Regions from separate parts of the Paenibacillus donghaensis genome, predicted to be linked through region 2. Evidence: predicted binding sites of a transcription regulator. Region 2 holds the regulator's gene; the other holds the start of a gene.
What was found. Region 2 encodes CtsR, which represses protease genes until heat stress. Its sites were predicted from a motif close to ATGGTCAATAAAGGTCAAACA; they were not measured.
Positions count from the first base shown of each region.

Region 1: the regulator CtsR is predicted to act here: its motif matches at 5,866-5,886, upstream of clpP (ATP-dependent Clp endopeptidase proteolytic subunit ClpP).

Region 1 is NZ_CP021780.1:7,236,904-7,245,085, reverse strand. It holds gene gpmI (2,3-bisphosphoglycerate-independent phosphoglycerate mutase) at 1-1,211, opposite strand, end outside; gene tpiA (triose-phosphate isomerase) at 1,214-1,966, opposite strand; gene B9T62_RS32900 (phosphoglycerate kinase) at 1,992-3,173, opposite strand; gene gap (type I glyceraldehyde-3-phosphate dehydrogenase) at 3,298-4,308, opposite strand; gene B9T62_RS32890 (sugar-binding transcriptional regulator) at 4,425-5,477, opposite strand; tRNA gene B9T62_RS32885 (tRNA-Arg) at 5,705-5,779, shown strand; gene clpP (ATP-dependent Clp endopeptidase proteolytic subunit ClpP) at 5,973-6,569, shown strand; gene B9T62_RS32875 (GDSL-type esterase/lipase family protein) at 6,730-7,368, opposite strand; gene B9T62_RS32870 (PdaC/SigV domain-containing protein) at 7,495-8,182, opposite strand, start outside.
Region 2 is NZ_CP021780.1:6,317,774-6,325,955, forward strand. It holds gene clpC (ATP-dependent protease ATP-binding subunit ClpC) at 1-1,905, opposite strand, end outside; gene mcsB (protein-arginine kinase McsB) at 1,942-3,006, opposite strand; gene mcsA (protein-arginine kinase activator protein McsA) at 3,035-3,559, opposite strand; gene B9T62_RS28725 (CtsR family transcriptional regulator) at 3,590-4,051, opposite strand; gene B9T62_RS28730 (GNAT family N-acetyltransferase) at 4,329-5,501, opposite strand; rRNA gene rrf (5S ribosomal RNA) at 5,915-6,031, opposite strand; rRNA gene B9T62_RS28740 (23S ribosomal RNA) at 6,166-8,182, opposite strand, start outside.

The sequences.
Region 1 (8,182 bases), 920 kb from region 2:
TCAGGGTTGGCGAAGTTCAGAATAATGGCATCCTGTCTTTCCGCTTCGATCTCGGCTACGCAGGCCGCAGCCACCTCGTAAGCACTCATCTCAGGCTGCAAGTCATAGGTTGCCACTTTGGGAGAGTTGATCAGAATCCGCGTCTCGCCAGGAAGCTCCTTATCGCGTCCACCGCTGAAGAAGAAGGTTACGTGCGGGTACTTCTCAGTTTCCGCGATACGCAGCTGCTTCTTGTTCTGCTGTACGAGCACTTCACCCAGGGTGTTGTCCAGATTCTTCGGCGAATAGGCTACATAACCCTGTACCGTTTCGCTGAAGGTAGTCAGACATACGAAATGCAGGTTCTGCGGGAACAGAGGTCCCCGGTCGAAGCCACGGAAATCCGCATTGGTGAATACCTGGGACAGCTGAATGGCACGGTCTGGGCGGAAGTTCAGGAAAATCACGGAATCTCCGCTCTCTACTGCTGTTACAGGCTTGCCTTCATTGTCCACAATTACGGATGGCTCTACGAATTCATCATACACGGAATTCTGGTAAGATGCAGTAATGGCTTGCAATGCATCGGTATATTTCGGGCCTTCGCCATAAACCATCGCACGGTAAGCCTTCTCTACACGCTCCCAACGCTTGTCACGGTCCATAGCGAAGTAGCGTCCGGATACCGTTGCAATGGTGCCCACGCCTACTTCTTCAATCTTGGCTACCAGATCCTGAACAAATTTCTGTCCACTGTCCGGAGGTACATCGCGTCCATCCATGAAAGCGTGGATATACACTTCATGCAAATCTTCTTTTTTGGCCAGATCAAGCATTGCGAACAGATGGTTAATATGGCTGTGTACCCCACCGTCGGATACCAGCGCATACAGATGAAGCTTCTTGCCGGTTGATTTCGCATTTCTTACGGCTGCAACCAGCGTTTCGTTGTCGAAGAATTCTCCGTCACGGATGGACTTGTCGATACGGGTCAGATCCTGATAGACGATCCGGCCAGCGCCGATATTCAGATGGCCCACTTCAGAGTTGCCCATCTGTCCTTCCGGTAGACCCACCGCTTCGCCGCAAGCGGTAAGCGTGGTATTCGGATATTGAGTCAGATAACGGTCATAGTTGGGTTTGTTGGCTTGAGCAACAGCATTGCCTTCATTCGTTGCGCGCAATCCGAAACCGTCCATGATAATCAGTGCTACAGGTCTAGGAGCTGACATCTTTACTTCGCCCCCTCAACCAGGGAGACAAAGGATGCAGGCTGCAAGCTGGCACCGCCGACAAGTGCGCCGTCGATATCGCTTTGACCCATATATTCCGTTACATTCTCAGGTTTCACACTGCCGCCGTATTGAATGCGAACCGCTTCAGCCGTTGCTTCATCATACAGGCCTTTGACAAGGCTGCGGATGTAAGCAATAACTTCATTGGCATCCTGGGAAGTGGAGGATTTGCCTGTGCCGATCGCCCAGATTGGCTCATAAGCGATAACCACCTTGGCCGCTTGTTCAGCGCTGAGGCCTTCAAATGCAGCTTCAGTCTGTACTTTGCAGACAGCCTTGGTCTGGTCAGCTTCGCGCTCTTCCAGCTTCTCGCCTACGCAGACGATTGGAGTAATACCGTGACGGAAGGCTGCGTGCAGCTTCTTGTTCACGATTTCGTCTGTTTCGCCGAAATAAGCGCGGCGCTCGGAGTGTCCGATAATAACATATTCCACACCCAGATCGCTCAGCATTACGCCGCTGATCTCGCCTGTGAATGCGCCATTGTCTTCGAAATGCAGATTCTGTGCGCCAATCTTGATGTCTGTGCCTTTCACTGCTGCTACCAGAGCAGGCAGGTTAGTGAACGGTGCGCAGATTACGGTCTCCACACCTTCAACTTCCGCTTTGCCTTTGATGTCAGCGATGAAGCTTTCAGCTTCCGGAACCGTTTTGAACATTTTCCAGTTGCCGGCAATAATTGGGGTTCTCATGGTTTGAATGGCCTCCTTCTACGTCTTACTTGTCGTTCAGTGCTTCTACGCCAGGAAGTACCTTGCCTTCCATGAACTCGAGTGATGCGCCGCCGCCAGTGGAGATGTGATCCATTTGGTCAGCCAGGTGGAATTTCTCTGCTGCAGCTGCGGAATCGCCGCCGCCGATCACAGTGTAACCTTCTGTAGTTGCACAAGCTTTGGCTACGGCAATCGTACCTTCGGCGAAGATATCAATTTCAAATACGCCCATCGGTCCGTTCCAAACAACCAGCTTGGAGTTTTTGATAATATCGGCATAGATTTCACGAGTCTTCGGTCCAATATCAAGACCTTCCCAGTCTGCAGGAATTTCGTCGACATTCACAATCTTGGTGTTGGCATCTGCGCCGAACTTGTCAGCAACCACTACGTCAACCGGAAGCACGAAGTTTTTGCCCAGCTTCTTGGCTTTTTCGATGAAACCAAGAGCGGCATCCAGCTTATCGTTGTCAACCAGCGATTTGCCGATTTCGTGGCCCTGTGCCTTGGTGAAGGTGTAAGAAAGGCCGCCGCCAATCAGTACGTTGTCAGCCAGATTCAGCAGGTTGTCGATAACATCGATTTTGTCTTTAACCTTGGAACCGCCAATGATCGCGGTGAAGGGACGTTCAGGTTTGGACAGAGCTTTGCCCAGTACAGACAATTCCTTCTCCATCAGAAGGCCGGATACCGCAGGCAGAAGGTGAGCAATGCCTTCAGTCGATGCATGGGCACGGTGAGCCGCACCAAAAGCATCGTTGACGAACAGGTCAGCCAGTTCAGCGAACTGCTTAGCCAGTTCAGGATCATTTTTCTCTTCGCCAGGATAGAAGCGTACGTTCTCAAGCACCAGTACATCGCCTTCAGCAAGCTTGGCAATTTGTGCTTTGACTGCTTCGCCAATGGCTTCATCAGCTTTGGCTACCGGTTTACCCAGAAGTTCGGACAAACGCTCAGCAGCGCCGGTGAGCCGCATGGAATCAACAAATTGGCCTTTTGGACGGCCCATGTGGCTCGCCAGAATGACCTTAGCACCGTTCTCAATCAAGTATTTAACTGTTGGGAGCGTTTCACGGATACGGGTATCATCCGTAATTTTGCCATCTTCCATAGGCACGTTGAAATCCACACGCACGAATACGCGTTTGCCTTTTACTTCTACATCACGGACACTTTTTTTGTTCATGATTAGTTCCTCCACACCCAATATTGGTTCAATCCGAAATCCGAGGGAATAACTTTAGAAAGAGCGGAAACAAGGAATTTCTGTTTCCGCTCTATAGAAGTTACCTACTTATAATAATCCGATATTATTGAGCCAGCTTAGCGAAGTGCTCCAAAGTACGAATCAATTGTGCAGTGTAGGACATTTCATTGTCATACCAAGCTACAGTCTTAACCAATTGTTTGTCGCCAACAGTCATAACCTTAGTCTGTGTAGCGTCGAACAGGGAACCGAAAGTGCTGCCCTTGATGTCGGAAGATACGATTTCATCTTCAGTGTAACCATAAGTTTCGGAATCAGAAGCAGCCTTCATAGCAGCGTTGATTTCTTCAACAGTTACTTTCTTCTCAAGAACAGTTACCAGCTCAGTCAGGGAACCAGTTGCAACTGGAACACGTTGAGCCGCGCCATCCAATTTGCCTTTCAGCTCAGGGATAACCAGGCCGATGGCTTTAGCAGCACCGGTAGTGTTAGGAATGATGTTCTCAGCAGCTGCACGCGCACGACGGAAGTCGCCTTTGGCATGCGGAGCATCCAGAGTATTCTGATCGCCTGTGTAAGCGTGGATCGTAGTCATCAAACCTTGAACGATGCCGTATTTGTCCTGCAGAACTTTGGCCATAGGAGCCAGGCAGTTCGTTGTGCAAGATGCGCCGGAGATTACAGTTTCGGAACCATCAAGGATATCATGGTTAACGTTGTATACGACAGTTTTCATGTCGCCAGTAGCTGGAGCAGAGATTACTACTTTCTTAGCTCCGCCTTTCAAGTGTTTCTCAGCGGCTTCTTTAGTAGTGAAGAAACCAGTACATTCCAGAACGATGTCAACGCCCAGCTCGCCCCAAGGCAATTCTTCTGGGTTGCGGTTCGCCAGAACCTTAACATCTTTACCGTTTACTTTGAAGAATCCATCATGTACTTCCACATCACCCTGGAAAGTACCTTGAGTTGTATCATATTTAAGCAAATGCGCAAGCATCTTAGCGTCAGTCAAGTCGTTGATTGCTACCACTTCGATACCTTCTACATTCTGAATACGGCGGAAGGCAAGGCGTCCAATACGTCCAAAACCATTAATTCCAACTTTTACACTCATTGAATAGTTCCTCCTAGATTTCGTTTTATTTATTCAAGACAGGCCGTAAAGCCTGTCAAGACAACAATGTTAAGTATAATGCATAATTACCATGAATGCTTCCCATATTATGGTGGCTACTCCATTTGCTGCAGCTGCTTGTCGATTTCCTTGTCGATTTCAAGAGCTGCCGCTTCGTCGGTGATAAGAATATTCTCTTGCCCGAAACGCAGCATCGCATGAATCGCCTTCGCTTTACGCTTGCCGCCTGCGATCCCTACAACCGTCTCCGTGCGCATAATATCCTCCAAGCGCAGCCCCATGGTAAGCATCGTATGAACGACTTCACCATCTTCATTGAAATAATAGCCGAAGGATTCTGCCACCGCGCCTTCTTCCTGAATCTGCGAGACCGTGGCCTCATCTAGCTTCCGGCGGCGGGTCATCTCTATGGCATCCCCGATTCCATGCACAATAATGCGCGAGCTGCGGATAATCTGCACAATCTCGCCTATGTTGGAGTCCACGCCCAGCGACTGGTAGGCATTCTCGCTGAGCAGGTCAGGGACATGCAGCAGCCGGTAATTGGCTCCGACGCGCTTGGCCATCGTTGAAGCAATCGTGTTGGCTTGAATCTCCATGCTCTCCCCAAGTCCTCCGCGCGCCGGTACAAACCAGGCATCCTTATAGGAAAGAGTTAGCGGCGGGGTGAGCTGATCGGCCATCTCGGCCAGTGTAGATCCGCCTGTGACAGCAACGGTATCTCCCGGCTGCAGAACGCTGAGCAGCGCTTTGGCGCCTGCCCGGCCAAGCTCACGTTTCGTGAACATCGAAGACTCGCAGTCTCCCGGTACAACAATCACTTTGTTCAGACCGTAGGTGCTACGAATCTTCTCTTCCAGATCATCCAGGCCAAACAGGCTCTTGGCGATCGGCTCCAGCAGGTCAAGCAGTCTGCGACCGGCATCGCTGATACGCATGCCGACGTTCTCGATCTCGATGAGCCCTTGCGATTTCAGAAGATCCGTCTCGGCACGCAGTACCCGCTCGGTCATATCCAGCGATGCGGCAAGTGTTCTGCGGCCGATAATATCGGACAACATGATCTGATGAAGAATCGTATACCGTCTCTTAAGGGTTTCCATGAGATCAGGCAAAAGCTGCTTTTGGATTTCTAATAAGTTACGCATGCTTTCACTCCTGCATCTTCGTCTTTCTCTATCCCTTAGTTCATGGTCTCAAAATGTCCCGGGTTAACTTTTTAAGTCCCACCCATATTCTACCCAAAACTTAGGTGAAGTGCAAGTCTTCCGAGAGTAGAATTCTCAATCCCTTTTCATCCTATGCATGTCCACTATTTATCGCATTGAATAACCCATTGCTTTTCGCGGAGAACTGTATTATAATAATTTCTGTTGCGCCCGTGGTCCAATGGATATGACGTAGGCCTCCGAAGCCTGAGATCCAAGTTCGATTCTTGGCGGGCGCGCCATTATTTACAAATTAGTGCATAATTTAGCACTGCCTATATTACTATTTAACCAAAGAGCCGGAACCCGGCTCTTTTTTTATTAACTAAGTTTGACTTTCTTTGACTTTTTGTTTGAATTTGTTTATCATGTGGTTAATACGGTAACAGTAAAAATGAATCCATTCGAAACACACATATCAAGGAGGTTTTCCACGTGAGTTATATTCCTATGGTAGTAGAACAGAGCAACCGCGGTGAGCGCGCTTATGACATCTATTCCCGCCTGCTGAAGGACCGCATCATTTTCCTTGGAACGGAGGTTAATGACGTGGTTGCCAATTCCATCATTGCCCAAATGCTGTTCCTGGCTGCCGAAGACCCGGAGAAAGACATTCATCTGTATGTAAACAGCCCAGGCGGCTCGATTACTGCAGGTATGGCTATATTTGATACCATGCAATACATTAAACCGGACGTCTCCACCATCTGTGTGGGTATGGCCGCTTCCATGGGAGCGTTCCTGCTTAACGCCGGTGCCAAAGGCAAACGCTTCGCCTTGCCTAATAGTGAAATCATGATCCACCAGCCGCTCGGCGGTGCCCAAGGCCAGGCTTCGGACATCGAGATCCGTGCCCGCCGCATCATCAAGCTGCGCGATAAGCTGAACCGCATCTTGTCTGAACGTACCGGCCAGCCGCTGGAGAAGATCGAGAAGGATACGGACCGTGATTACTTCATGAGTGCTGCAGATGCTGCGGTTTATGGTATCGTAGATAAGGTTATCGAGAAACCTATGCCTGTAGGCGTGTAAGCCATAGCTTGACCCTTGACCGTTATCCGCAGGAAAGTTGCGGATAGCGGTCATTTTTATGCGGGCATCATCACAAAGAACCAGTAAAGCTCCTGATGAACAGGAACTTTACTGGTTCTTTGTGTAATATTGTATTTTAGCCACATCCGTAATGCCAGACTCAATATAGCCGCCCATATCCAAGACCGTTCAGCTTATCAGCAATCACCCGGTAGCCCCGCCCGTTCGGATGAACATGGTCGATGGACAGCAGACCCCGTTCATTCCCGGCAAACTCGTTATAAATCGAAGCAAATCCGCAATCACGGCTGCTGCACTGGGAAGCATAGCGGTTGAACTGCCTTACCCAGTCTGTGGCCGCTTCCACCTGTGGATAAGGGTTGTATAACCCCACGACCCGAATGATATATGGACTGCGACCCGCACCTTTCCAGTGGTTAAGCATCGCCATAATTTCAGCGAAATTCCGTTTGCATTCCTGCAAGGCCTGCTGCAATAGCGCGGTGGCATTGCCCGGCTGCCCGGAGGAAGCCCTGGCTGCCCGTATCAGGTCGTTGCCACCGATAGACAGGGTAATAATCTCTGCGTTGCCAATCGCTTGTCTATACATAGGGTAGCCTTGCAGCCGCTGCTTCAGTCCCGCGGTGGTAAGACCGTTCACGCCCAGATTATTGGAGATTACCTCTCTGCGCAAACGGCCGGCTGCCATCCTGCGGTATACAGGAACGAAGCCGTTCCCTGGCAGGGCGCCAAAACCGGTGGTCAGCGAATCCCCAATCGCAACATAAAGATCAGTCATCACGTCACCTCCCTCCCATCCTAAGCTGTACCTTATTCAGCATATGATGGCTCTAGAGATCAGGCAACGGTGAGATGTCCCTGCCTGGAATACGCCCTGTTCAGACACCAGGACCATGCCGAGACTTTATTTATACGCGGCAAAAGGGCTGCTGCCGTCAGGCAGCAATTCCTTGAAGCTGAAGCTGTACTCAGGGGATCCTGCGGCATAGGCCGTATATTCATAAGGCTGGAAGAACAGTACAACCTGCCCTTCCTTCAGATAGAAGAATTTCTCGCTGGTTAGCCCGTTGAAACCGCCGAGATACCCGCCCTCAGCCTTAACAAGCTTATCAAGCTTGGCATTCAGCTGTTTTTTGTAAGAAGAATTGGCTCCAAACAGATCGCCCAGAAGCAGCCGTTTGCCATTCTTCAGCGAGAAGGTGTAGCCCTGACGGTACGTATTTCCATGCGCTCCACCCATATAGCTATATTGGTTGGTAATCAGACTCAGCACACCGTCCTGATTGTAGCTTACCAGATAGGACGATTCATATTCGTAAGGGTTCTCTTCCTTGCCGCGGTTCTTGATGCCTTTATCGGCAGCAGCTGCGAAGTTGGTAATGTCCTGCTTCAGCAGGCTGTTGATTCTGGCTTGGGCCGCCGCATTCGCCATTCCGCTGATCTGCGGATAATCCAGCTCTACAGTAACATCCTGCTTGTTATTGGAGATCGTCTGAGTCGTAATAGTCAGAGCATTGTTCGCTTTAGCAACTACGTTCAGACGGCCCGAGGAGGCACTCCAATCGGTCTTGTAGCCCAGATAGTCACTGAGC
Region 2 (8,182 bases):
TTCCAGCACCTGCAGCAGAATGTTGAAGACTTCCGGGTGGGCTTTCTCGATTTCGTCCAGCAGCACCACGGAATATGGCTTGCGGCGTACCTTCTCGGTCAATTGTCCGCCTTCTTCATAGCCGACATATCCCGGAGGCGCACCGACCAGACGGGACGTGGAGTGCTTCTCCATGTATTCCGACATATCAATCCGGATCACGGCATTCTCATCGCCGAACATCGCTTCTGCCAACGCACGGGCCAGCTCGGTTTTACCTACACCGGTAGGACCAAGGAAGATAAAGGAGCCCATCGGACGTTTCGGGTCCTTTAGTCCTGCACGTGCCCGGCGCAGCGCCCGGCTGACAGCCTTGACGGCCTCATCCTGGCCAATTACGCGTTCATGCAGAATGGATTCCATGTTCAGCAGTCGGTCTGTCTCCTCTTCCTTCAGCTTGCTGACAGGAATGCCGGTCCAGCTGGCTACAACCTGGGCGATATCCTCAGGCGTAACCTCGGAGTCAGTACGGCCTTGCTTCTCTTTCCATTGGTTCTTGGTAGTGTCCAGTTCCTCACGGATCTTCTGCTCGGTATCGCGCAGCGCCGCTGCCTTCTCGAATTCCTGGCTCTGTACAGCCGAATCCTTCTCCTTGCGGATATCATCCAGACGCATTTCCAGTTCCTTCAGGTTGGGCGGAATCGTATATGAATTCAATCTTACCTTGGAGCCGGCTTCGTCAATCAGATCGATCGCTTTGTCCGGCAGGAAGCGGTCAGGAATGTAACGATCCGACAGCTTCACAGCTTCATGGATCGCTTCATCCGTAATCTTCACACGGTGATGGGCTTCATACCGGTCACGCAGACCGAAGAGAATCTGTACGGCTTCCTCCGGTGAAGGCTGATCCACTGTAATCGGCTGGAAGCGGCGCTCCAGCGCGGCGTCTTTCTCGATGTATTTGCGGTATTCGTCCAAGGTTGTTGCCCCGATGCACTGCAGCTCTCCACGGGCCAGTGCGGGCTTTAGAATGTTGGAGGCATCAATTGCGCCTTCCGCACCGCCTGCACCAATCAAGGTGTGCAGCTCATCGATGAAGAGAATAATATTTCCTGCCTGGCGAATCTCATCCATAATTTTCTTGAGACGGTCTTCGAATTCACCACGGTATTTCGTACCGGCAACAACAGAACCCATGTCCAGAGTCATTACACGTTTATCGCGCAGCGTCTCGGGGATCTCGTTGTTGATGATTTTCTGGGCAAGTCCTTCGGCGATCGCCGTTTTACCTACACCGGGTTCGCCGATCAGCACCGGATTGTTCTTCGTCCGGCGGCTCAGCACCTGAATTACGCGCTCAATTTCCTTGCTGCGCCCAATAACAGGGTCCAGGTTGCCGTCCTTCGCATAAGCGGTCAGATCGCGGGCCAGTCCATCCAGCGTTGGCGTACTGACGTTCGCCGGTGTACCACTGTGGCTGGAAGCCGCCTCGCTGCTGCCCAGGAGCTGCAGTACCTGCTGGCGCGCCTTATTGAGGCTGATGCCGAGGTTGTTCAGCACACGTGCCGCTACCCCTTCACCTTCACGGATAAGTCCAAGCAGGATGTGCTCTGTGCCGACATACGTATGGCCCAGCTTGCGGGCTTCGTCCATCGACAGCTCGATGACTTTTTTGGCGCGAGGAGTATACGCTATGTTCGTTGGCTGCTCCTGGCCTCTGCCGATCAGTGTTTCCACTTCATCCTGAATCTTCTCCAGACCCAGTCCCAAACCGATTAAAGCTTTGGCGGCAATGCCGTCCCCTTCACGAATAAGTCCGAGCAAAATATGTTCAGTGCCGATATTGTTGTGTCCTAGACGAACTGCTTCTTCCTGCGCCAGTGCCAACACCTTCTGTGCACGTTCCGTAAATCTTCCAAACATCATATCTCCTGCACCTCCATGAATAATAGATATCTATAGTTAATGTTGTGATCCCAAAGTTTCCCGGAGCAGCTTTGCCCGGTACATATCGCGTTCAGTGGCTGTCATCTCGTCACCGAACATTTTCTGCAGAAATCCTGGCTGTGTCTTCACATTCAGTTCATTCAGCACGGAAATCGATGGCCCCTCTAGAATGCCAAGGTCTACCCCCAGCCTTACATCGGACAGCCGCTGTGCCGACTCCTTCAGCTCCATCAGCGCCGCATACGACAATATTCCGTAGGAGCGCTTCACGCGGTCGGTAATCCGCAGGGCCGAATCGGAAAGCAGCCGTTCTCTTGCATTGCGTTCATGCTCAATGATCTGGGTGACTACACTATGCAGATTCTCGATAATCTCACTCTCGGTCTGGCCCAGCGTAATCTGGTTGGAAATCTGAAAGATATTCCCCACTGCTTCGCTGCCTTCCCCGTAAATTCCTCTAACGGTCAGCCCCACCTGATTCACAGCGGACAGAATCCGGTTGATCTGATGGGTCATCACCAGCGCCGGCAGATGAACCATTACGGATGCCCTCAGCCCTGTGCCCACATTGGTGGGACAGCTGGTGAGATAACCGCGCTTATCGTCAAAAGCATAATTGACTGCAGCCTCAAAGATGTCATCAATTGCAGTAGCGCGTTGCCATGCTTCCCGGACCTGCAGCCCCGGGTACAGACACTGGATGCGGAGGTGGTCCTCCTCATTGATCATAATGCTGACGGACTCATCATCATTCAGCACCACAGCACCACCGCGTGAATCGTTAGCCAGATTAGGACTGATGAGATGCTTCTCGACCAGTACCTTTTTGTCCAGCTCCTCCAGATCTTCAAGCTTCAGCAGTTCGAAAACGCCAAATCCAGTATCCGTTCCCTTATTGAATACGGGAGCCAGCTGCTTCAGCACCTCTTCGGCCTGCGCATGGGAAGCCAGCATGGGAAAAGGTAGCTGCTGCAAATTACGGGCGATTCGCATCCGGCTGCTAAGTACAATTTCACAGTGGCTGCCGCCGGAACGCATCCAATCGCTGAGGGCTTGTTCGGTAAACCGGAGACTTGACATGTCGTATCCCCCTTATATATCAAAGACTTTACTCTTGTGTAATTTCTTTTTCAAGTCGGCGGATCTGATCCCGCAGACCTGCTGCGGTTTCGAACTCTTCCTGAGAGATGCTCTGCTGAAGATCCTGCTTCAGCTCCTCAATTTGCCGCTTGAACATGATCTTCGCTCCCGCACGTTTGGGAAGCTTGCCTACATGGGATGTGCTGCCATGCACCCGCTTGAACAGCGGATCAAGCGCACTGTTGAAATAGTTGTAGCACGAGCTGCAGCCGAACCGGCCCAGCTTGCTGAACTGCGAATAAGTCATTCCACAGTTGTCACAGCGCAAGCTCTGCGTATTCTTGGTGGCGGCTGTCTTCTCCTTGCCGGCTCCTTCCAGATCAAGCAGACCGGACAGCAGGCTGTGGATGGAGAAGCCACCGGACGTTCCGGGGAGTACCTCCCCTTTCTCACGCGCACAGCTTTCGCAGATGTGAAACTCAGTCTTTTCTCCACTGACGATCTTGGTGAAATGAAGTGTTGCGGGTTTGACGCCGCATTCCTGGCATAACATAAACGTCAGGCCCTCCCTTATCGTTGACAATTATTTGCCTAACAAAGAGATTAACATAGCCTTCATGATCTTGGCACGAATCTCATCCCGGTACGGAAGATTAACCGCAAGGCATTCCCGGGAAACTGCGGAACGCATGAGACACGCTTCACGTTTGGTGAGAAACAGAGCTTCCTCCAGCTGATAAATCAGCCCGTCGGCAGCATTCTGATCAATCCCGCTGCCTATCGTATGATTCAGGTGCACATGGAGCGCCACGTTCTGGGGCAATTCAAACCGTTGAATTCGGATGTAGCCGCCGCCGCCGCGCTTGCTTTCCACTATATAGCCCTTCTCCAGAGTGAAGCGTGTACTAATTACATAATTAATCTGTGACGGTACGCATGAGAACTGGTCCGCCAGGTCATTCCGCTGGATTTCCACCGTACCTTCGGGACTTTCATGCAAAATATTCTTCAGATATTGTTCAATAATATCGGAGATATTGCGCATCACTCATCCTCCAGTATTCAAAGCATTATCATGCCGCTTACGGGTGATTTCTAACAAAATTTAACCTGCGTCCAGGCAGCGAATCTACATAGCGGCAGTCAACCACTATCCAAATTGCCTTAATCCTGATGCTGGAATGACCTAAATCCGTCAAGAATTGCCCCGATAAGCTTTTCGTTAGACTTTGACTTTCTTTGACTTTTTAACATTATACCATATTCTCACTGAATGCCAAGTGGGCAGTATTATTTTTTACGTATTGGAGCCAATGTATTCTTTAGAAAAAATCAAACAATGCCGTCTGGGCAGGCAGTACAGCCTCTTCCAGCCATTCGATTGCAGCCTCAGTACCGTTTAGCAGACCGAAGCGGGCCAACTCACTCGGGCGTTTATACCCAAGCAGCAGCACAGTTAATGTCCCTATACTGCATGTCAGCTCAGCCGTGTTGTCTTCCCCTTTTATTTGATTCAGCTGGGACTCCCCCTCCGCAGACACGTTCCATTCCCATAACCCGTTGTTCCAAGGAGCCTCATGATCTTCTATATAAAAGGTCTTCCTGCTTATTACCCCTTGTGCCCTTAGTTTGTAACGTTCCAATAAAGCTTGGGCATTAACGATCCGGGCCATGAAATAGGGATAATTCTCCTGGGCGATCCGGGGATCAGGCAGCAGATAAGGCAGCATGTCGTCAGCAGGCACCAGCTTGAGCGAAGCACTCGTTACCATCGAATCGTGGTTGGCCAAAAAAGTCCACAGTCCCTGCCGTGCCTGCTCGTTCAGATAAATGAATTCATCGATACGGAGCACCTTGTTTTCTATTTTATAGATCACATAGCCCTTAGGTTCACCCGATATGGAATAAAATACGGCTTGATGCCAATCCTCATTCAGAATGGAGTGCTCCCACCAATCGCGGTCCCGCTTCAGCGTACCGTTATAGTTGGCCGCAAATTGCTGATAGAGCCTGTCCAGCGTCTCCACAGTATCGACATCACGTTTTACAACGCCCTCTATCTCCACTTTTTTGGGAAAGTTGCTCACAGGAATGGTGTATTTCTTATATTCACAGAAGACTTCCCAACCAAATCTGCGGTAAAAAGGGATCAAAAACGGATGCAGCAGGGAAATGGCATGCCCAGCCTCATTCATGGTCTGCAGGGTGTGTGTCAGCAGTTTGGAGACCAGCCCTTGTCTGCGGTTCTCTGGCCAGGTGGCTACTCCGGCAATCCCTCCCATAGATACCGGTTGTCCCTGTATGTATATTTGCAAGGGGAGTATAGTTAATTTGGCACCCAATGCTTCCTGATCAAAAATCCCCCATATCCGGTCCGGTTTAAATCTCTGCTTAGCCTTCAATCGATCTTCATCAGACAGCTTGTACTGAAATGCATACTCAGACAAGCTAACGCTAACGTCGAATTCTTCCTCTTTCAGTTGCCTGATCTCCATCATATTCACCTCATTCATTGAATTATATTCTTTAAGAGAGTATACCAAGCTACCCCTGCCTAACGCTAATCCAAAAAAGCAGCCGATCATATCCAGTAAAGTTATCAACAGCTTACACACAGATAACTCAGTTGTTCATAGTTAAAATCGACGTCAACAAAAGTTATCCACTGTTTTCAATTATTTATCCACATATCCCGGAAAATATCCACAAAATCAGTGTATTACTCCACCTTTTCTTGACATATCTAATTCATTGTGTATAAAACAGGCTTGAAGAAAGCTGAAATATCCGCATATCCTGTAATTTGTTTATAACTTTTCTGTACATTTTCACGAACTATCCACAGGATCTCCACAGGCTGCACAACGCAAAAAAACCACTGTTGAGTGATCAACAGTGGTCTTCATGTGCTTGGCGGCGTCCTACTCTCCCAGGACCCTTCGGTCCAAGTACCATCGGCGCTGGAGGGCTTAACGGTCGTGTTCGGGATGGGTACGCGTGGAACCCCTCCGCTATCGCCACCAAACGGGTTTTTTCCGCTCGTGCTACTCCCCGAATTCCTTCAGGAAAATAACCGACTACAGAAAAGACATGCACCTTAAAATCTTTCAGGCTTAATCGCCTGAAAACTGAATCCGAAACAAATCTGCGTTTTAAGATGTGGATAAGCCCTCGACCGATTAGTATTGGTCAGCTCCATGCATTGCTGCACTTCCACCTCCAACCTATCTACCTCGTCGTCTTCAAGGGGTCTTACTAATTGGGAAATCTCATCTTGAGGGGGGCTTCACGCTTAGATGCTTTCAGCGCTTATCCCGTCCGTACGTAGCTACCCAGCCATGCTCCTGGCGGAACAACTGGTGCACCAGCGGTACGTCCATCCCGGTCCTCTCGTACTAAGGACAGCTCCTCTCAAATTTCCTGCGCCCACGACAGATAGGGACCGAACTGTCTCACGACGTTCTGAACCCAGCTCGCGTACCGCTTTAATGGGCGAACAGCCCAACCCTTGGGACCTACTTCAGCCCCAGGATGCGATGAGCCGACATCGAGGTGCCAAACCTCCCCGTCGATGTGGACTCTTGGGGGAGATAAGCCTGTTATCCCCAGGGTAGCTTTTATCCGTTGAGCGATGGCCCTTCCATGCGGTACCACCGGATCACTAAGTCCGACTTTCGTCCCTGCTCGACTTGTAGGTCTCGCAGTCAAGCTCCCTTATGCCTTTGCACTCTGCGAATGATTTCCAACCATTCTGAGGGAACCTTGGAACGCCTCCGTTACTCTTTAGGAGGCGACCGCCCCAGTCAAACTGCCCGCCTGACACGGTCCCCGTACCCGATAAGGGCACTAGGTTAGAACCTAGATACGATCAGGGTGGTATCCCAACGGCGCCTCTGCAGAAGCTTGCGCTCCTGCTTCTTAGGCTCCCACCTATCCTGTACAGATCGTACCCAAATTCAATATCAAGCTGCAGTAAAGCTCCATGGGGTCTTTCCGTCTTGTCGCGGGTAACCTGCATCTTCACAGGTATTAAAATTTCACCGGATCTCTCGTTGAGACAGCGCCCAAGTCGTTACGCCATTCGTGCGGGTCAGAATTTACCTGACAAGGAATTTCGCTACCTTAGGACCGTTATAGTTACGGCCGCCGTTTACTGGGGCTTCGGTTCACAGCTTCGGATTGCTCCTAACCGCTCCCCTTAACCTTCCAGCACCGGGCAGGCGTCAGCCCGTATACTTCGCCTTACGGCTTCGCACAGACCTGTGTTTTTGCTAAACAGTCGCTTGGGCCTTTTCACTGCGGCCCCCTCGGGCTATTCACCCTACCGAGGCACCTCTTCTCCCGAAGTTACGAGGTCATTTTGCCGAGTTCCTTAACGAGAGTTCTTCCGCGCGCCTTAGAATTCTCTTCTCGCCTACCTGTGTCGGTTTGCGGTACGGGCACCTTCTCCTGGCTAGAGGCTTTTCTTGGCAGTGTGAGATCATGACCTTCGCTACTATAATTTTCGCTCCCCATCACAGCCCAGCCTTCACGATGTGCGGATTTGCCTACACATCAGCCTCACTGCTTAGACGGACACATCCATCAGTCCGCGTCACTACCCTCCTGCGTCACCCCATCGCTCATAGCGGATTACGGTGGTACAGTAATTTCAAACTGTTGTCCTTCGACTACGCCTTTCGGCCTCGCCTTAGGTCCCGACTTACCCTGAGCGGACGAGCCTTCCTCAGGAAACCTTGGGCTTTCGGCGGATCAGATTCTCACTGATCTTTTCGTTACTCATACCGGCATTCTCACTTGTATACGCTCCAGCACTCCTCACGGTATACCTTCAACGTATATACAACGCTCCCCTACCCCAGGATCGACTTCACTCCAGCTTCGAAATGTGTTTATCCCCTGTAGAACATATAGCCTTCATCCCTTCCAGGATGATTTCAGGCATACATGTCTATCCGATAAACACCGCTCAAAGAAGCAGTGAAGTCGATCCTAGCCATAGCTTCGGTGGTGTGTTTAGCCCCGTTACATTTTCGGCGCAGAGTCACTCGACCAGTGAGCTATTACGCACTCTTTCAATGGTGGCTGCTTCTAAGCCAACATCCTGGTTGTCTGTGCAACTCCACATCCTTTCCCACTTAACACACACTTGGGGACCTTAGCTGATGGTCTGGGC